2 regions of the Streptococcus caecimuris genome follow, and region 2 is predicted to be linked to the other one. Evidence: predicted binding sites of a transcription regulator. Region 2 holds the regulator's gene; the other holds the start of a gene.
The links. The regulator CtsR, encoded in region 2, represses protease genes until heat stress. The targets are predictions, from matches to a motif close to TTGGTCAAAAAAGGTCAAANA.
Positions count from the first base shown of each region.

Region 1 (10,671 bases), on a different contig from region 2:
GTAGGCAACTTTTCAAAGGTAATGCCATCTGTCGACACCGCAAGACACTGCGTCTCTTCTCGCTTTTCCTCATCGTCTACATGACCCGTATACAGCAAATAGAGCTTGTCATCTTTCACAATAGCACTACCCGAGAAGCAGCCATCCTTATCATAGCTTTCACTTGGCGCTAAAGCTACTGGCAGTTCTTCCCAATGGAGAAGATCTTTTGATTTGGCATGCCCCCAATGCATGGGACCCCAAACACTATCATAGGGATAGAATTGGTAAAACAAATGGTATTCCCCAAGGAAATAAACAAAGCCATTTGGATCGTTCATCCAGCCGATTGGAGGTAGCAAATGAAATGCTCCTCTATATTGCTGGTTAACCTTTACCCTGTTTTCATCGATATACTGATTTGCTTTTCGAATGCTTTCCTTCATACTGATCACCTACTTAATACCTGTACCAGATCCACCTAGACCTTGAATAATATATTTTTGTGCTACGATATATACTAGAATAAGTGGAATCGTAGAAATTGTCAAAACAGCCATTACTTGATTGATATAAACTGGTTGAGTTGTATTAATGGTTGTAATCGCCACCTGCATTGAAAATTTTGACGAATCGGTTAAAACCATCAACGGCCAGATATAATCATTCCAACTAGAAATAAAGGAAAGAACACCAACTGTTGCAACCGCCGGTTTCGACATAGGCAACATAATCTTGAAAAAGATCCGTAAGATACTTGCACCATCTATTTTTGCAGATTCGATAATTTCTTCTGGAATGGCAATAAAGAAGTTTCGGAAAAGATAAATATTAAAGACACTAGCTAATCCAGGGATAATAACCGCTAAACGATTATTGACTAAGCCAAGTGAATTAATAATTGTAAATTGAGGAATCAACACTGTTTCCATCGGAATGATTAACAATGCCAATAAAAAGCCAAACAGAATTTTTTTACCTGTAAAATTAATTTTTGCAAATGCAAATCCCGCTAAGGCGTTTACTATAATAGACCCAAGTGCAAATGTTCCTGCATAAAAAATACTGTTCCCTAGATATGTTAGAATACTAAAACGGGCAAGAACTTCTTGGTAAGGTTTAAACCAATCAGCTGGATTAAAACTAGGTAAGAATGCTTTCCAACTTGTTAAATTCTTATACACATCTGCTTCTGGCTTCATTGCTGAAACCACCATCCAGATCATAGGAAATAGAAAGAGGCCTGCTAATAGAATTAATAAAACATATTCTAAAATAGTAGTCGGTTTTAAACGTTTCATCCTAATCATCCTCCTTCAAAACTCGCCGTTGTACAAGACTAATCATACCAATCAATGTTGTAAATACTAAGGCAATCGAACTTGAGTAACCAACAAGACGGTCAGTGAAACCTTGTTGATAAATGTAATATACCATAGTGATTGTTGAGTTCAATGGACCACCTTGAGTCATAACCATTGGTTGTACAATCAATTTAAATGCTGAAATCAATGTTGTCAAGAGTACAAACAAGGCAGTTGGTTTCAATAAAGGCATCGTGATATATCTAAATTGAGCCCATTTTGAAAATCCATCCAACTCTGCCGCCTCATAAATATCTTGTGGAATATTTTGCATTCCTCCAAGGAATAACAACATTTGATAACCTGCACCCTGCCATGCAGAAACAAATACAATAGCATACATGGCTTGTTTTGGACTTGTCAAGAATGGTTGTGAAGAAATACCAATTTTATTCAGTAGGGCATTAAGCAAACCATTATTTGGATTTAACAAGTATAACCAGAGGATAGAAATAACGACAAGAGACATCACAACAGGAGCAAAAAATGCTACCTTAAAGAACATATTTCCTTTACGTTTCTTATTAACAATTAAGGCCATCCCGAGAGCCGCACCAAGTTGCACTGGAATAATCCAAACTACAAATTTCAAGGTATTCAAGAAGCTTTTTATAAAGATTGGATCTTGTGCTAAGCGCATAAAATTTTGTAGTCCTACAAATTTTCTATCCTCAGGCGTTAATAGGTAATAATCTGTAAAGGCATAATAGATCACCATACCAACAGGTATCACTAAAAAGATGAAAAGTAATATTAAAGCTGGAGCTAAAAAGCTATAGCCCATAATATTTTCTTTAAGGCGTTCTTTCTTTTTTGTTTCGACTTTATTTTTTTCGCTCATTGTTCGTCTCCTAAGATGAAACTATTAAATAAAATAAGGTGGAAGGTACATTCCATAACTTACCTTCCACCTTTTTGAATGTCAACTATTTATTTAAAGATTGGTCGATTGCTGTTTGCATTTCTTTCGCACGAGCATCTAATACTTTTTGTACATCTGGATTATCTTTATAATAGCTGATATCTTGCATTGCTTGTTGGAAAGCGCGTGAAACTTGTGGATAAGCTACTACAACTGGACGAGCATGAGCCGTTTTAGCATTTTGTTCCATCAAGAAACGCATTGGCTCAGATACTTTGTCCTTAATATTTTTAATTGTTGATTTTCTGATTGGAAGAACACTGTTACCTAAGCTTAGAATTTCACTAGATTCAGTATTTGTAGCAAACTTAACAAATTCAGCGGCTGCTTCTTTTTTATCAGATTTTGTTGTAACGGCTAATTGCCAACTACCTGAAGGTGATACCAATTTCTTCGTTTTATCTGAAACTGGATAAGGAAGAATACCAAAATCAATATCTTTGTAATTTGTTTGTAGGTCTGCAATCGTCCAAGAACCGCTCAGAACCATAGGATATTCACCGGTTTCAAAACCTTTTTCAACAGGACTAACTGTCGTATATCCATCCTTCACAAGATCTTGAATAAATTGAACAGCTTCAACACTTTCCTTGCTATTGAAGTAGCCTTCCGCTTTTGTTCCTTTAGAATTCACAACAGATCCACCATTTGACCAAATAAGAGGCATGTAAGCATATGGCAACATCTCATCGTTTGAATTCAAACGGAAATCAATCGCTGGTTTGTTAAAATGATCTTTTAATTTCTTAGCAATGGCATTAAACTCAGACCATGTCCATGGTTTTTCTAGGGTTGGTAAACTAGCTTCGTCAATCCCTGCTTCTTTAAACATTTTCTTATTATAGTAAACACCTACATTGGATTCTGAATAACCAAATGCATAAAATTTACCATCATAAGTTCCCTGTTGTTTAATACTGTCCAGTACATCATCCATATTATCGTCTTTTAGATAATCATCCAAAGGAGCAATCACTTTTGATTTTGCATAGGCTGCAGTATTAGGACCATCTAGTGTAATGACATCTGGTAAACTATTTGTCGTAACAGCGGCATTAACCTTATCTTCATATCCACCACCACTACCGCTACGTGGAATAAATTCTGTCACAACCTTATATTTCGTTTTCTTTGATTTATTGAAATTATCAACAACTTGTTGCCAAGCTTTTCCCTCAGCTGTTTCATCTGAGAACTGAACCCAGACTTTAATCTCATTTGAAGAACTTGCAGTTTTGGATTTTGATCCCCCACCACATCCTGCAAGCAATCCTAATGATAGTGCTGCAACTACAGATAACTTAATACCTTTACGCATAGCGTCCTCCTTTTTGAAACGTTTCATTTTTTGGTTATATTTTTAACTCAAGCTAAAATAGTTGAGTTTTTTGAAACGTTTCATTTTATAGCTAAATTATAACAGCGCTTTCATAATTTGTCAAGCACTTTTTATAATTTTTTTGTAGTGTTCCCTTCAAAGAAATGTACGGGCAAACTAATCACATTCTTTTCTATTTTTTCTTGTCGAATCAATTTGAGTAATAAATCTACTGCCGCTTGGGCCATCTGAGCTATTTCTTGAACAATGGTCGAAAGTAAGTACGGTTGATCAAAAGCAGGTCTTAAGCCATCAAAACCAATAATTTGATAGTCCTCTAGAGGAGTTTTTCCCATCTCCGTCAAAACTTTTATAACACGTAGAGCCATAAAATCATTTACTGTAAAAATCCCATCAATCTGAGGATGAGCTTCGAAAAAAGACTTAATTTGTCTTTCTGCTTGATCTAACGGTTCTGGCATTTCAAGACTACAGATTTTTGTATTTTGCCGTTTAGCTTCATCTTTAAACCCCCTTCCGCGTTCCGTTGTTTCATTCAAATGTTTGTTCACACCACTAATGTAAGCTAAATTTTGGCAACCTCGTTTGACTAACTCTCGGCAAGCCAGTTGACCACCATGATAATTTTCAGAGGTTACGTAATAGACATTTTCAGAAAAATGACGGTCAATACTAACAAAAGGTAAATTAGAGGAGATATACTTATCGATATCTGAATAGGTGATCCCAATGATCCCATCTACCTTATTTTTTTCAAGTAATTTTATGTACTCTATCTCGTTTTGAGCATCTTTATCTGCATTACAAATCAATAATTTACATTGATTTTTCAACAATTCCTTTTCTACATGATATGCAAACTCAGAAAAGAATGGATGCCAAATGGTTGGAATAAGTAAAGCGATAATATTACTACGATTCGTTTTTAATCCTCTCGCATATTCATCTGGCACATAAGAAAGTTTTTCAATCGCTTGTTGAACTTTTTTTAATGTCACCTCTTTAATGCCTTTTTCGTTATTGATGACACGAGAAACGGTCCCAACACTAACCCCAGCTTCTGCTGCAACATCTTTCATCGTAATCGATTTTTTTTGCTCATTCATTTTCTCACCTCCTTTCATCCATACTATCATGAAAACGTTTCATTTTCAACATTTTCGTTTGAATTGTCACTCCACTTCTTCATCCATTTGGGGATTTCTTGGCTGATGGTCGTCGGTAGAACCACATAGGCCTCCTTGCTCAAGTCTTCTGCAATGGCTGAATGTAGATAGGTCGCAACCACCACGCGCTCATAGAGACTGACCTGTGGAAATTGACCCGCAAACCCTGCGATCATCCCTGCCAAGGTATCCCCCATCCCCCCTGTTGCCTGATAGGGACCACCAACATCTAGCTGATAGCCCTCTTCTTGCCCACTTGTCCAAATGCGGGTGTGAGGCCCTTTTTCTACAATGACAGTCCCTTGAGGAAAACTTTGAACCGCTTCTCGGCTCTTCTCTTCTGTTTGGCTAGCTAGATCAAGTCCTGACAGTTTTTCCCATTCTTTTTGATGAGGCGTAAAGACCAACTGAGCCTTTGGCAAGTCAAACTGAGAAGCTACTAAAAGACTAATAGCTCCTCCATCTAATATCAAGACCTGCTGGCTAGAGACTTGCTCAAAAATCATGTGCAAGATTGCTTGGTTTTCTGTTGCTTCCTTTAAGCCCGGTCCTACAAGAATCACGCTGGCTTTTTGGAGCTGCTCACAAAGGAGTTCGTGATCTGCCAAATCAAAGCCCATGGCCTCAGGAAGATGGCTATGAAGGGCCGTCAGATTATCTGGATCTGTTGCGACAGTGACCAGCCCCGCACCACTATGAACCGCAGCAAGCGCCGCCATAATGATGGCTCCCCCATAGGGGTAAGTCCCCCCAATCAAGAGCAGGCGACCAAAATCGCCCTTATAAGATCTTGCCTCTCGCTTTGCAATGACACGCTGGATCTCTTCTTTCTGAACTGTTCTCATACCTTCCTCATTTCTAACGAAAAAGGAGAAGCTACGACTCCCCCTCCTTCTTTTATTTTCCTCTGAATTCTGCGAAGACTTGCAAGATCTTAGCAGCCACAGCTTGTGGTTGATTTTGTTTGGCTACCAATTGATCATCCGCATAAGGCTGAAGGGCTGGAAAATCACCAATCTGAACTGCATAAAGAGCTTTTTCAAAGAGCTCGATATCATTTTGATCATTGCCAAAAGCCACGAAATTCTCTCCACAGAGTTCTTCTACTGTTGTCGCTTTATGCGTGTCTGCTGGATTGAGATAGATGCATTTTTCATGCGCATGATAGCGGATATGGGCCTTATCTGTCTTTTCGATCCGCTCGATGATCTCATCCACGAGCTCCTCATGGCCACCCATATAGATCACGACCTTAATCGGATCTGTCAGCTCCTCTAATGAACGATACTGGGCTTTCTTGAGGGGATCTACATTAGCAACAAAAGGAATCTTTTCCAAAATCTGTCCGCTATAATCAAAGGTATCATCCACAAAAAATGGTAGATTGTAATGGCGGCAAAAGCCAAGGACTTCCCGATACACATCCTTGTCCAATTGTTCCTCATATACCAATTGCCCCTGGCGATAGGCCAATCCACCATTTAAGCCTATCACGAGTTGCTGACTCAATGGGTCCCCTAAAAGACCCAAGCAGTCCCGGTAAGAACGTGCAGAAGCAAAGGCAACTTCATGGCCAAATTCTTCTGCTCTCAATAAGACCTGTTTGATTTCATCATCGATTGTGACACCATCGAATGACAGGGTTCCATCTAAATCAAATACAAACTTCATCTTGTTCACACTTTCATTTTTTTAAGGCACGAACAGCTGCTTCGTAGGTCTGCTCCATCAGCATGGTGACGGTCATAGGCCCAACCCCTCCTGGTACCGGGGTAATATGACTGGCCAAAGGTGCAACAGAGTCAAAATCGACATCCCCACACAATTTGCCATTCTCATCGCGATTCATTCCGACGTCAATAACAACGGCGCCTTCTTTCACGAAGTCTGCTGTTACAAATTTGGCACGACCGATCGCAACAACCAAGATATCTGCTCTTCTAGCAATTTTAGGCAGATGATGGGTCCGGGAATGGGTCAAGGTTACCGTCGCATTTTTGGCGAGGAGCAACTGTGCCATTGGTTTTCCAACGATATTGGAACGACCAATCACGACTGCTCGCTTCCCTTCTAGATCAATCCCGTACTCTTTGAACATCTCCATGATCCCAGCGGGAGTTGAAGGCACCATGAGAGGATTCCCAGCCCACAAGCGTCCCATATTCAATGGATGAAAGCCATCCACATCTTTTGTCGGATCAATGGCTAAAAGGACTGCATCCGCATCGATATGCTTAGGCAGTGGCAACTGCACCAAAATCCCATGCCAAAGGGGATCTTGATTGTAGTGTTCGATCACTTCTAATAATTCAGCTTGGCTGATGCTTTCAGGAAGTCGTCTCACTTCACTCCGAAAGCCTGCCGCAATAGCAGAACGCTCTTTATTTCTTACATAGATTTTGCTAGCTGGATTATCTCCTACCACGATGACAACGAGGCCAGGCACAACTCCTGTCTCTTTTTTTAATCGTGCTGTTTTCTCCGCAATCTCACCCTGTAATTTTGTAGCGAGCGCCTTCCCATCAATGATTGTCGTCATATCAATTCTCTTTCTAGTCAAGTAATGAAAATAGTCCTCTCTATTATAGCAGATTTCAACTCTCAAACCTAACTGTTCCTATTTAGAATTTCTTATAGACGAAAACTATAGCCAGATGGACAAAAAATGAGCTTGAGACCACCCCAAACTCATCCACACAGCTGCTTAGTAAAGCAATTCATAAATTTCCATTGCAATTAAATCAATGCTATCAAATGTATAGGTTTCACGCGCTTCAACATCACGAAGTGTAAAGGTTGAACCCTCTTCTTCATTGTGGTTGTAGGCTACTTCAGCGACAACAACACCGTCACGTTCAAAATTACGTTTCAAGTTTCCACCGTCTTTTGTCATCGTCTCCAAACGGTTGATAATCCGTACTAAATGTGATTCCATTTTATTTCTCCTCTTTACTTTCTACTCTCCTATTTTATCATAAAAGAGAAAGCTCTTCCAATAAAAATTCACATTTTTCCATTGATTTGCTCTCTCCTTCACTCCTTAGCGACATTCCGTAGCAAATTCTTGCAAACTTCTAGAATACTGATATAATGAAACTATAAATCTTTGACTATTTTTGACCTTTTGAAAATAGGCTCGTCTCTTGATGGAAAACCATCAAAAACCTACTGTGAGGTATGTATATGCTTTGTCAAAATTGTAAAATAAATGAATCAACCATCCATTTATATACAAATGTAAATGGACGTCAGCAGCAAGTAGACCTCTGTCAAAATTGCTATAAAATTATGAAAACAGACCCAAATAACAGCTTCTTGAAAGGCATGACTCAACGGAGCCAACTGACTGGAGATCCCTTCGAAGATTTCTTCAATAACCTTGGAAACTTCCAAAGTCCACAAGAACCTCAAACACCTCCAACTCAATCTGGAGGCAGTTATGGAGGTGGCGGTTACGGCCAAAACAATAACCGTAGCGGCAGTCAAGACCCACGTCAAGCTCGCCCTCAAAAGCCTAAAGGACTATTAGAAGAATTTGGTATCAATGTCACAGAAATTGCCCGCAAAGGGGATATTGACCCTGTCATCGGCCGTGATGAAGAAATTATCCGTGTCATCGAAATTCTCAACCGTCGAACCAAGAACAATCCGGTTCTGATCGGAGAACCTGGGGTCGGAAAAACTGCCGTTGTGGAAGGCTTGGCCCAAAAAATCGTCGATGGAGACGTTCCTCATAAATTGCAAGGAAAAGAAGTCATCCGCCTAGACGTCGTCAGCCTCGTTCAAGGCACAGGTATTCGTGGTCAATTCGAAGAACGCATGCAAAAATTAATGGATGAAATTCGTCAACGTGAAGATGTGATTCTTTTCATCGACGAAATCCATGAAATTGTTGGCGCAGGATCTGCTGGCGAAGGCAATATGGACGCTGGAAATATCCTCAAACCAGCCTTGGCGCGTGGTGAACTCCAATTGGTCGGTGCTACTACCCTCAATGAATACCGCATCATTGAAAAAGATGCGGCCTTGGAACGTCGGATGCAACCCGTTAAGGTCGATGAGCCAACGGTTGAAGAAACCATCACCATCCTCAAAGGCATCCAGAAAAAATACGAAGACTACCACCACGTTCACTATACAGACGGGGCCATCGAAGCGGCAGCTATTCTTTCAAACCGCTACATCCAAGATCGCTTCCTGCCAGACAAGGCCATTGATTTGTTGGATGAAGCCGGGTCTAAAATGAACCTGACTCTGAACTTTGTGGATCCAAAAGTTATCGATCAGCGCTTGATTGAAGCTGAAAACCTCAAAGCTCAAGCAACCCGCGAAGAAGACTTTGAAAAAGCAGCCTACTTCCGTGACCAAATCGCGAAATACAAGGAAATGCAAGGACAACATGTCACAGATCAGGAGACTCCTGTCATCAGTGAAAAAACCATTGAGCATATCGTTGAACAAAAGACCAATATTCCTGTTGGTGATTTGAAAGAAAAGGAACAGTCTCAATTGATCAATCTGGCTTCTGATTTGAAAGCTCATGTGATTGGTCAAGACGATGCAGTAGATAAAATCGCGAAAGCCATTCGACGCAATCGTGTCGGCCTAGGATCGCCAAATCGTCCAATCGGAAGCTTCCTTTTTGTCGGACCAACCGGTGTCGGGAAGACCGAATTGTCTAAACAATTGGCGATTGAACTCTTTGGTTCTGCAGACAATATGATCCGCTTTGATATGAGCGAATACATGGAAAAACACAGCGTAGCGAAACTAGTCGGAGCTCCTCCGGGCTATGTGGGCTACGATGAAGCTGGACAACTAACTGAAAAGGTCCGCCGCAATCCATACTCTCTCGTTTTGTTGGATGAAGTTGAAAAAGCTCATCCAGACGTCATGCACATGTTCCTGCAAGTCTTGGATGATGGCCGTCTGACAGATGGTCAAGGCCGCACCGTCAGCTTCAAAGATACCATTATCATCATGACCTCTAATGCTGGAACCGGTAAAGCTGAGGCCAATGTTGGTTTTGGAGCGGCTCGAGAAGGACGCACCAATTCTGTACTTGGAGAACTCGGTAACTTCTTTAGCCCCGAATTCATGAACCGTTTTGATGGCATCATTGAATTCCAACCTCTATCAAAAGAAAACTTACTTCAAATCGTTACCCTCATGCTCGACGAAGTCAATCAACGTCTCGCACAAAATGAGATTCATCTGGACGTGACAGAGAAGGTGAAAGAAAAATTGGTCGATCTGGGATACGATCCAAAAATGGGGGCCCGCCCACTCCGTCGTACCATCCAAGACCATATCGAAGATGCTATTACCGATTATTACCTGGAACACCCAAGTGAAAAACAACTCAAAGCCGTCTTGACCAGCAATGGGAAAATCTCTATCAAGTCTGCTCACAAACCAGTTGAACAAACTTCAGAATCCTAATCAGTAAATGTACATTCAGAGACTGGAAAATCCAGTCTCTTTCTTTTTTTCCTCCAGATTTTGCTAAAAAATATGATATAATGATGAAAAAATAAGAAAAGAGAAAACCATGACCATTCCAAGTTTTGGTGAAAAGAAACAAGATGTTGCGTATGTGAACCGCTACGGTGTCTACGCTGTTATTCCCAATAAGGACCAGGATCAGATCATCCTCGTTCAAGCTCCAAATGGGGCTTGGTTCTTACCTGGCGGGGAAATCGAGGCGGGTGAAGATCACTTGCAAGCTCTGAAACGGGAACTAATCGAAGAATTAGGCTTTACCGCTATTTTAGGACAATACTATGGCCAAGCAGACGAGTATTTTTATTCTAGCCACCGGGATACCTACTACTACAATCCTGCCTATATTTATGAAGTCGTCGACTACACAGAAACTCAAAAACCACTGGAAGATTTTAA
Region 1 covers NZ_CALPCT010000008.1:57,329-67,999, reverse strand. The annotation lists gene NFR56_RS04735 (glycoside hydrolase family 32 protein) at 1-425, opposite strand, end outside; gene NFR56_RS04730 (carbohydrate ABC transporter permease) at 435-1,280, opposite strand; gene NFR56_RS04725 (carbohydrate ABC transporter permease) at 1,282-2,184, opposite strand; gene NFR56_RS04720 (ABC transporter substrate-binding protein) at 2,270-3,583, opposite strand; gene NFR56_RS04715 (LacI family DNA-binding transcriptional regulator) at 3,715-4,710, opposite strand; gene NFR56_RS04710 (NAD(P)H-hydrate dehydratase) at 4,737-5,615, opposite strand; gene NFR56_RS04705 (HAD-IIB family hydrolase) at 5,668-6,441, opposite strand; gene NFR56_RS04700 (bifunctional methylenetetrahydrofolate dehydrogenase/methenyltetrahydrofolate cyclohydrolase) at 6,455-7,309, opposite strand; gene NFR56_RS04695 (DUF1797 family protein) at 7,475-7,705, opposite strand; gene NFR56_RS04690 (ATP-dependent Clp protease ATP-binding subunit) at 7,954-10,212, shown strand; gene NFR56_RS04685 (NUDIX hydrolase) at 10,322-10,671, shown strand, end outside.
Region 1: the regulator CtsR is predicted to act here: its motif matches at 7,874-7,894, upstream of NFR56_RS04690 (ATP-dependent Clp protease ATP-binding subunit).

Region 2 (10,671 bases):
GCTATCGGTTAAGACTCCGTCATCCAAGACTTGCAAAAGGACATTGAAAATATCTGGATGGGCTTTTTCCACCTCATCAAATAAGAGAACTGAATATGGTTTGTTGCGGACTTTCTCTGTCAACTCGCCTCCTTCTTCGTAGCCCACATAGCCTGGAGGGGCTCCGTTGAGGCGGCTGGCTGCGAATTTTTCCATGTACTCACTCATATCAAAACGGATGAGGGCCGATTCATCATCAAACAGAACTTCCGCCAAAGCTTTGGCTAGCTCTGTTTTTCCGACACCGGTAGGTCCTAGGAACATGAAAGAACCGATCGGACGCTTGTTGCTACGGATACCTGATTGATTGCGTCGAATAGCCCGACTGATACTCGAAACGGCTTGGTCTTGACCAATCACGCGCTTGTGCAATTCTGTTTCTAAGTTGAGGTACTTCTTGGCATCGGTTTGAGTCAGTTTTTGAGTTGGAATACCAGATAATTGGCTCAAAGTCACCAAGACATCTTGGTCAGTGACTTCTTTTTTGTAGACAACGGGAGCAGCCTCTACTTCTAGGAGTTGGGCTGCTTTCTTCCACTTTCCATCCATCAAGGCCCGATCCAAGGCGGTCAACTCTTCTTTTACGTGACCGTTGGAATCGCGGTTTTGTACGGTAGCTGCCGCTTCATCCAAGAGATCAATGGCTGAATCTGGCAATTGACGGCTGGTCAAATAGCGGTGGGCATATTTGACAGCTGTTTCGATCGCTTCATCGGTAATGGTCACATGATGGTGGTCCTGGTAGGTTTCTTTCAAGCCTTGGAGAATTTGGATGCTATCTGCAACACTTGGCTCTTCAATGGTGACTTTCGCAAAACGCCGAGAAAGGGCTGCATCTTTTTCGATATGCTTTTGGTACTCATCTTGAGTCGTTGCTCCAACTGTACGCAAGGTTCCCCGTGCCAGGGCTGGTTTTAGAATATTGGCTGCGTCTAAGGTCGAATCAATACCGGATCCTGACCCCATAATAGTATGCAGTTCATCGATAAAGAGAATCACGTGACCGTCTTCTTCGATGTCCTGGATGATATTGTTCATCCGCTCTTCGAAGTCCCCACGGAAGCGCGTCCCTGCAACGACATTCATGAGATCCAATTCTAAGACACGCATTTGCGCGATTTCAGCTGGAACATTGCCACTAGCGACCCGCTGGGCCAGACCTAATGCAAGAGCGGTTTTTCCGACCCCTGCTTCTCCCACCAATACAGGATTGTTCTTCGTCTTGCGGCTGAGGATTTGGATCATGCGTGAAATCTCTGCATCCCGGCCGATCACAGGCTCAAGCTGGCCTGCACGCGCCATTTCTGTCAAATCACGGGTATAATCTTCAAGACCTCCACTGGTGCTCGGGGGCATGCCCATCATATTTCCCATGGTTTGGCGGTTAGGGTTTTGGGCCCGATAGAGACTCCGAATGGCTTTGATATCATTCTTGTCCCAGCCTGCCTTGTCTTCTAAATTCTTGCGAAGGGAGGCAATAGGAACTCCCTTGTCTTGCTCTGTAAAGGCAAAGCCGGCAAACTCCATAACTTGGCTCGCCAAGGTCCCACGGTCTGCTAGAAGAGAGAGGAGCACATGCTCTGTTCCCAAGGTCTTGGCATGAAGGACCTGGGCAATCTCTCTTGCGTGTTTCATAATCACTTCCATCCGATAAGAAAATGGGAAGATTTCATACCGATTGTCGCTTTGAAAAGCTTGGCCTGTAATATGCTCCGCTGCATCCTGAAACTCATCGATCTGCATAGGATAATCGTTCAGTACAGAACCTGCTACGCTATAGGGATTATTGGCCATAGCCGTCAGGAGATGCCAAGTATCTAAGGTATGCCCCTGATAGTGGCCTGCTAGTATTTGGGCCGCTTCTATACTTTCTAACAGTGCTGTTGAATAGTTCATCTAGTCGGTATTTCCTTTTCTATCTACTTGTTGAATGATTTTTTTCAGCATACTTGCTCGTAGGATGAGGGCATCTCGACCTAGGACCTCATCGGAAGTCATCGCAAGCAACAGCTGAGCCTCACGTTGTGTCAATAATTTTTCTTCATAGAGCATCTGGAGGATATCATTGAAGACCTGCTGGCTGATGGTCTCTCCAATATTGGCTGCCAAGTCTTGGAGCATCTGATGGTGATCTGAAAACTGGACCTTGCCAATGCGGATATAGCCCCCGCCACCGCGCTTGCTCTCTACAATATAGCCTCTGCTCTCGGTAAAACGAGTCTTAATGACATAGTTAATCTGACTGGGTACGACCTGAAAGACATCGGCTAACTCACTTCTTTTGAGCTCTGCCATGCCAGCTTGAGCCAGCAAGGCCTTGATATAAGCTTCAATGCTATCAGATGTGTTCTTATTTGCCATGATGCTCCTTTCTGACTTGTTTTTTTCTAGATGGATGCTCTGCTCTTTGGCCCATAAAAAATGGCCTTCGAGTGTTCCTTCTCATCATTGACCTTATTTGACTATTATACAATTTTTACGGCTGTAAATAAAGCAAAGACTCTATGGAAACAGGAATCTCTTAAGAATACAAAGCAAAAGAGGCTAGCGAGAACTAACCTCTTATGCAAAGAATGAACTACTCTTTGCGACGAGCGAATTTGGCGCCTCCGCCCAAGAAACCTAGACCAAGAAGGCCTAACCAAGCAAAGAAACCACCTTCTTTTGTACCGGTTTGAGGTAGTTTTCCTTCCGATGGTAGAGAAGGACTTTCAACAACTTCTTTTTCCGAATGGTCTGAAGTCAAAACAGAAACTGCTTCTGGGGTTTTCGGTTGGAAGAAAACTGGTCTTTCTTTTTCTCTTTTGTCTTCTGCTTGAGAAAGAGTCGCAACTTCTGGTTGCTCCTTACTTGGAGTTACAGGTGTTGTTGGAGTCGGCATATCAGCTATCAACGGACTTGCTTCCGCTTCCTTCGTCCCGACTTCCGTAATCTGGTCCTGGGCATCCACTTCGACAAAGACATCGACTTCTGTCCGAATTTCTTTGCCTTCTTCTTGTCGAACCTCGATCAATTTCAAGCGGCGTCCCACCTTCCCTGCTTGAAGGATTCGGCTTTCGCCTTTGGCCAAGTCCTTGTTCTCACGTGTTTGACTCTCAAATGGAATCTCCTCCGCTTCGATGAGAAGTTCTGGTTTTTCAAGAATCAAATCCCGAACACCTTCTTCTGGTCGTGTCTGCGTCAGGGGTTCATAATTGTGAGTATCTTCTAAGATGGTTTCAAGGGCTTCCACTTGATTAGCTGCAGCAACCAAATCTGGGCGCTCTTGATCCAACAACTGAGTCAAGTCCGTCAATTGTCCTTGAACCGTCGGTTTGAGGTCTGCTTTCAAGCGATCCAGAGAAGTAGCCTTGATCTTTTCTACTCCTTCTCTGATGATCTGTTGCAGCTCTTCTTGACTGAGCAACTGACTATCTTTCCCTGAGAGGATAAATCGGTCTACCTGGATGGCTCGAGATGACTGAGGATCATTGAGGGCTGGATCTAAGTGCAAGCGTAGCTGGTGGTAGCCTTTTGCTAGACCTTGTAGATTGACCAAACTCTGGTCGAGCTTGCGTTGGTCTCCATAGCCACTGAAATAATGATCGCCGTCGATCTCATAATCATGGCCACGACCTTCTTCGAAGGCCATTTCTTTTCCATCTAGGGTGACGCTGTAGAGACCATGACTTGGATCGACCACTCCTCGGACCTCCACGCCGGTGCCCTTAAAGGTAATGGTCACTTCAATGTGTTTCTTGCCTTCCTCATCGGTCACTTGGTTAAAGCTCGACCAAGATTCTGTGCCATTTGAAAAGTCTTTGTTGTCCGTCTCATGGTGCCAACCCTCACTGTAATGCAGTTTCGGATCTTGGTCATCCACTTCTTTGCGATTTTCTGGCAACTGGTCTTCATTCATCACTTGGACTGTCAGTTCTGGAATAAAGCCGACCAAGCTTCCTTGATCCGGATGGAGCAATTTGACCTTAAAGTCATAGACGTCGGTTGCTTTTCCCGCAAAATCAAGGGTTGGAACTTGGACTGTTTTTTCTGTCTCGCCATCTGCGAACTCAAGGGTGACGTTGGTATCTTTATAGACCTTGCCATGAACCCCTGTTCCTGGTTCTGTGATTAATTTCAGACTGGCACTTCCTTTAGAGCCACCTTTTCTCTTGACGACGATTTGCGCTGGGTCGCCTTTCTTAACAGCTAGGGTTGGCTGAGCAAATTCAAAGAGCCCCTTTTCTTGGTTATTGAGAGCATAAATCCCTTCCGTTGCGATCGCATCTCCCTTGCTATTGACTAAGGTCAAGGTATGAGATCCTGCTGCCAAGTCCGGTGTTTCATAGACCTTTTGGCTGCGTTTGCGGCTTGGACTTTGGGTATTGACCGTCGCTAGCTTTTGGCCATCGACATAGACATCCATTTCCCCATGACCAGGGTCGACGGTTGCGACGACATAGGCCTTGGTGCCTTCAAATTGATAGGTCACCGAAGCTCCCTTTTCCTTAGTCCACATAGAGGTGCCTCGAACACCTTCTCCCTCTTCATTCCATTGGCCATTGGCCCGCTCAGCTGTCCGGTCAGAATGATAAGTCAAACCAAGCGGATAGCCATCGGTTTCTTCAATGCTGGCTGGTGTCTTATAGACAGAGACACCGTTCAAGATTGGAGTGGCTTGGGTATCAGTGATGGACACCCGGATATAGCGACTATCAACTGGTTGCCCTTTGATCAAACGGCGATACCCTACGGTTGAGCCAGCCCCATAAGGAACCCATTGCCCATTCACTGCCACATCAATGGTGAAACCAGAAATCCGTTGGCCTTTCTCGATGGTTTCTTTGAGCTCTACCACATCAAAGTGTTGCTCTTTTCCAAGATCAAGGACAAAAGAGCCGGTTTTGGCATCATCTGCAGGTGCCCAACTGGTCTTTTCATCGCCATCTGTCAAATGGCTGGCCTTGTAGAGAGGATTGCGCCGTGTCGAGTCAGCTTCTACCAAAGCTCCTGCCGCATAGTTCACACTGTAGAGTTGGTCCAAGGTCTGGCGGAATTCTTTCAAACGGGCCACATCGGCCTCCGCAAATTTTCCGTCTTGATTGGGTGGAATATTAAGCAGAAGCGGAGTGCCACGGCCGACCGATTTGAAGTAAATGTCCATCAATTCGCGCAAGGACTTAGGCTCTTGATTGTCATGGTAGAACCAGCCGGAGCGAATAGAAACATCGGCTTCTCCCACTGAGTATTGCTTCCCTTCCGGATCCCCGTGATTGAGGTAGCTGTTGGATGGATTGTTGCGGATCTTATCTGGATTGACCTTTTGCCAAACCGGATCTCCAGCAATCCCCTTTTCATTTCCAATCCAACGAACATTGGTCGGCTCAGCTGAGAAGATGGCAATATCCCCTTGGGCCTTGCGAATGGCTTCAAACCACTTGTCAAAGGTATAGGTGACTTTTTGAGCCCCATCGCCACGCGCTCCATCCATCCAGACTTCTACGAACTTACCCTTGTTCCCATATTTTGGATCTTCAAGGATTTCCTTAAGCTGGTTGAGATAGTATTCATTGTATTGGTCCTCTGTATCCACATGGTAGAGCGGGCTGTGGGCATCCCAAGGAGAGAGATAGACTCCCATGTCCATATCATACTTGCTGGCAGAAGCAGAAACCTCGGCTAGGACATCACCTTTTCCCTCCTTCCAACCACTTTTGGCAATGGTATGGTCGGTGTATTTGGAAGGGTACAAGAGAAAGCCATCGTGGTGCTTGACGACCATGATCGTCCGTTTAAAGCCAGCATCTTTCAGGGTTTTGATCCACTGATCGGTATCCAGATGCTCTGGATAGAAATAATAAGGATCTTCTTGCCCATCTCCCCACTCACGATCGTAGTAGGTATTCATCCCAAAGTGGATGAAAGCTGCTAGTTCTTCGCGGTGGTATTGCATCTGAGCCTTGCTTGGAAGTGGTCCGTAATCCGCAATCTCAGTCTCCTCGTTTAGAGAAGTGGCTGGTTGGCTTGCTTCTGTCCCTTGACTGACTGTGCGATTTTCTTTCTCACTAGTAGCTGCTGAGGGCTGTTCTGATTCTTCTTGGTGCTCGTTCACAGTTTTCTCCTCCTTTCCTTGATCTCCTGCATTGCTTGTTTCAACCCGTTCTTCACGCGGTTCATTATTCTCAGCTTGTTCCTCTGCGTAACTGGTAGTAGTTCCTAAAAAACAAGTCGCTACGACTACCGAGCAGACACCTACTGAGAGTTTACGAATGCCAAATCGATTTCTCTGATCAACTAATCTTTTTCCCATATTCTATTCCTTTATGTCACCAGGTAAAGAGGGTGGGGCCTCCCCATCCTCCTTCCTTTACCTGTGAACTTTTCACCGTTTTTTGCTAGTTTCTCTAGCTGTTTTACTTGGCCTTTTTGGCTCTTTTTTTCTGATCGTCCAGCACAGCACTGGCAAGGCCTGCCGCTAGGATTCCAGCAACGAGGCTTGCGACGCTTTCTTCCGTTCCTGTATTTGGTAATCTACCTTCGGAAACTGGAGCAGCTGAAACTGCTGGTGTTTGAGTTTCTTTCTCGACTTCCTTCCCTGCTGCATCTATCCCTTCCTGGCGCACCGCTTTGACCTCAAGAGATGCTTGAGGAGTTGCGATAGCTACTGGTCCTTCTGAGCCATGAGGGCGCTCTGGGTTCGGAAGCGGTTGTGGTTCTGGCTGCGGTTGCGGCTGTGGCTGTGGCTCTGGTTGTGGAGTGTCTGGAAGTACCTCTTTCGTGCCCACCTCTGTGATCTCTGCCACTGGATCTAGTTCTACAAAGGCATCTAGTTCCTTCCGGCTTTCCACACCATTTTCTTGAGAAACTTCCACCAAGCGCAATTTGCGGCCTTTTTGACCTTCTTGAACCACACGTTTCTCACCTTTTGGAAGATCCGCATTTGGACGTTCTAAGCGTTCAAAGTCCATCTCTTCTGGCTCAATCACCAACTCTGGTTTGGTATGAACCAGATTCTTAACCCCTTCTTCAGGAATGGCTGAGCCTGTAGGTGCTTTTGCGGAGAGAGAAAGTTGATATACTTTTTCGAGCTTGCCATCTTCTGACACAACCTTGACAAGAATCGGAGCATTGCCACTTTTAGCATCCACGACTGTAACGGCTGTCCCATTCTTGCCTTGTGCTGAAACGATTGGACGGTCTCCCTCATACTCTAGATGATAATCTGTCACATCTGGTTTAAAACCTTCTAGGTCTTTGCCATTCACTTGGATCGTAACATCAGTTGTTGCCTGGGCCTCTTCTGTTGGAGCATAGGCGCTCAATTCAACGATTCCAATTCCTTTTAGATTTTCATCACGGACCATTCTTAAACGGATGGCTTTGGTTCTGGTTTCGTTGAAGCTGAGGTTAGAGATATAGCCCGGTTCAAAGGCATAATCCAAGCTATACGGGATTTCTTCCCAGTTAGAGGCCTGGTTAAATGGATGATCTGGAAGATTCTTCAGATTGCCATAATCATCCGGAACATCAAAGTCTGGACCAATGTAGCGTTCAAGAACCGTTTTCGTTGGCAGACCTGTTTCCTGATCTGCAAAGAAGTCGACCGCTACTTTATTGACCAATCGCTCTGTTACCTGGCCATTTTTCTTGAAGATGAGACCAGCAAAGGCTTCTGTTTGATCCGGCTCTCTCTTCCAGTTGGTCCAACGGTAGTACTCGTTGTAGCCACCATCATTGATGTAATCGATATAGTCGATTTGATTTGGATCGAGATCGTTGGTTTCACTAGCAAATGCTCTGGTATCCTCTGCATTGTAGTCACGGTTCACAGAGAGGATTTCTCCTGTCTTTTCTGACACCCGGACGGTCAGCTGAGCTGTCAGATCATAACCGAGGACCTTTCCTTCTAACGTGAAGCTGCCTTCATGAGAAAGTGCATCAGCTGGGATAGCCTGCCAGTCCACCGTCAGTTCCTTGCGTTCATAACCTGTGTCCCCTTTGAAGTAGACACCTACTGTAGATGGTAGAACCAGATCTTGACCGACTTTCACAAAACGTCTGCCTGCTTCTACTGCTACTGGGGTAGCTTGTTTCAGTTTTTCTGCATCACTTGTGAGATGGAGGCGGTATTCTTGTAAGATAGTACCATCTTCCGCTTTATGGACGACACGGATTGGCTCACCTTCATGGACGCTTGGCACAACCGTTGCAAGACCGTGATGGCTAGCTGTCGCTTCCACTTGTGGATAAGCCCGATCACGCGCATCGATGTAGTAATCGGTCACACTTGGATTAACTCCTGGTAAAACCTCACCGTTGACACGAATGGTCACCTGGCTCTTTTCTTCTGCCGCAACCTTATTGGCAAATACCTGAATCTCTGAAATAGAGCTACCACGTTTGCCTTCTGGTGTCTTCATGCGGATCCGAACGGCATAGGTGTCGACTTTATCAAAACTGAAATGATTCATCTTGCCAGCTGCTACCGGTTCTTCAACGGTTAGGTTGCTGACTTCTTTCCAGTTGGCTGGATTGTTAAATGGATGGTCTGTTTCGTCTTTAACACGATTTGGATTGCTTGGAACAGTTGGGATTTGTTCCCCTGTATAGTACTCAATCACATATTCACTTGGAGCGCCAACGCCGTGGTCTTCGTGGAAACCAACATGGAGGTTGTCCACTGCTCGCTTGGTCAAGATACCAGAATCCCCAAACAAGATACCAACAGAATCTTCCGCATTGTCACGGCCCCAGTTGGTCCAACGGTTAGCTGGAGCATCGGTAAAGGAGATGACCTTATCATTGACCTTAGCAACTGGATCCGCATCGTTAGAGTCACTTGCAAAAGCGAGTGGCAAGACTGATCCTGTCCATTGCTCTGCTACATTGGCCCCCTTGACTGTGTTTGCGGAAACACGAATATGAAGACGTGTTGGAAGATCCGTTCCTTCTACACGACCGGCTAGGACAACTTCTCCTTCTTTGGCCAAGAGTTGCGGATCGATCGCATCCCAGGCCACCTTAGCTGTATAGGTCTTACCATTAGAGTGATAGGTCCGCACGCTTTCTGGAAGAGCTGGTTTTTCGCCGACTGGAGTGGTGGTACTGACTTCTTCTACAGCGATAATGCCTTCAACCGTCACTTGAGCTTGTGCTTCTTTTTCCACACCTTCTACATGACCGGTGACTGTAAAGCTATGATAATACTTGACTTGATCTGCTGTCACGGCATCCCAGGTCACACGTTTTTCTTTCGGGAATCCCTTGTCATACTCGACCAAGACTGTCTCTGGAAGAGCTGGCAAAACGTTTCGATCGGTGCTGATCCGTACAGGACGCACCTTGACAACTGTCTTTTCTTCTGGATTTGGCGTGATGGTAAAGCTGACTTCCCCTGTTTGTCCTTGGAAGTTAGCTTCTAAATGAACCAATCCTGCTTCTCGCAATTCCAAACCTTTATTGGTTGCGACGGCTTTTCCTTGGCTACCAGCTCTTGTTTTTACATCGATTTGATCTGCTTTGAGACTTGCCTGGCTACCATCTTGGTAATGGGCAATGACTTCAAGTGGTACCGTTTGGTCTTCCTTGAGTTCTTGCCCTTCTGGCAGACGCAATTCTAGGCGCTCGATCTGTGGACTTTCTTCTTGGAATTGGACCACATAGGTCTGTACAGCTCCTGTATCCTTAGCAGTTACAAAGATTTGAGCCTTCAAACCATTTTCGCGATTAGCTTGTAGGACCGTCACTTGAGCATTTTCTGCACTTGCTGTGACTTGACCTGGCTCTTGACCATAAGCGAGGGAACGGAAAATGGTATGGTTGCCACTACCAAATTTTGGAAGAGCTACTCCATCTAGCTGAACCGTTGGTTTCTTAGCCTTGGCTACATCTCCTCCTGCAACCACTAGTGTCGCTTGGACCGTTTCCCCATTGCCTAGGAGTCCTGTCGCTTTCAAGCGTGCTCCTGGTGTGGACAACTGATCTTCTTGACCAGCTTCCAAGGTCCATTGATCGACCTCATAGTGGGCAGTGGTCCCATCGGTGAAGACTAATTGCACAGCCTTATCCACCGTCGCTAGATCTGCTCCCTGTGGGATTTGTTTGATGACTGGAAGGACTTGTTCCACGCCGATCACATCGACCAGAGCTTCGACCGTGCGTCCTTGAACATGACCTGTCACACGGACTTGGCCAGCACGGCTATAGTCTGCCGCATCCCATTCAACGGCTTCTTCTTGGGCCTTGCCATCACTATAGACCACATTGACCTTACTTGGCAAGGTTGGTTTTTCTCCTAGATAAGCACTTTGTCGAACAGGTTCCACGCCTAATACAGTGCGTTCTGCTTGGTCCTTCTTACCTGTAAAGAGGCTGACTTGGTCTGATTGCAAGCGATCTGAGTCTGCATACAGAGTAAAGGCTCCCGCCTGCTCAGTTGATTTGACAATCACAACCCCTTTGCCATTGAAGGCTTTGCGTTGCCATGAGCCATCTTCCTGCGCTTTGTAGCGTTCACGGCTGGCTTGTTCCCCATTATCGACACCGACAATTTGGCCTTGTCCATGCAAATGGAAATGCACCAAATTATTGGCAGTTGGCACGACACGACCTTCTTCATCGACGATTTCGTAGGTAATATAGGTCAAATCCTTA
Region 2 covers NZ_CALPCT010000028.1:7,260-17,930, reverse strand. The annotation lists gene NFR56_RS09225 (ATP-dependent Clp protease ATP-binding subunit) at 1-1,935, opposite strand, end outside; gene NFR56_RS09220 (CtsR family transcriptional regulator) at 1,936-2,400, opposite strand; gene NFR56_RS09215 (alpha-L-fucosidase) at 2,618-6,328, opposite strand; gene NFR56_RS09210 (Ig-like domain-containing protein) at 6,432-10,671, opposite strand, start outside.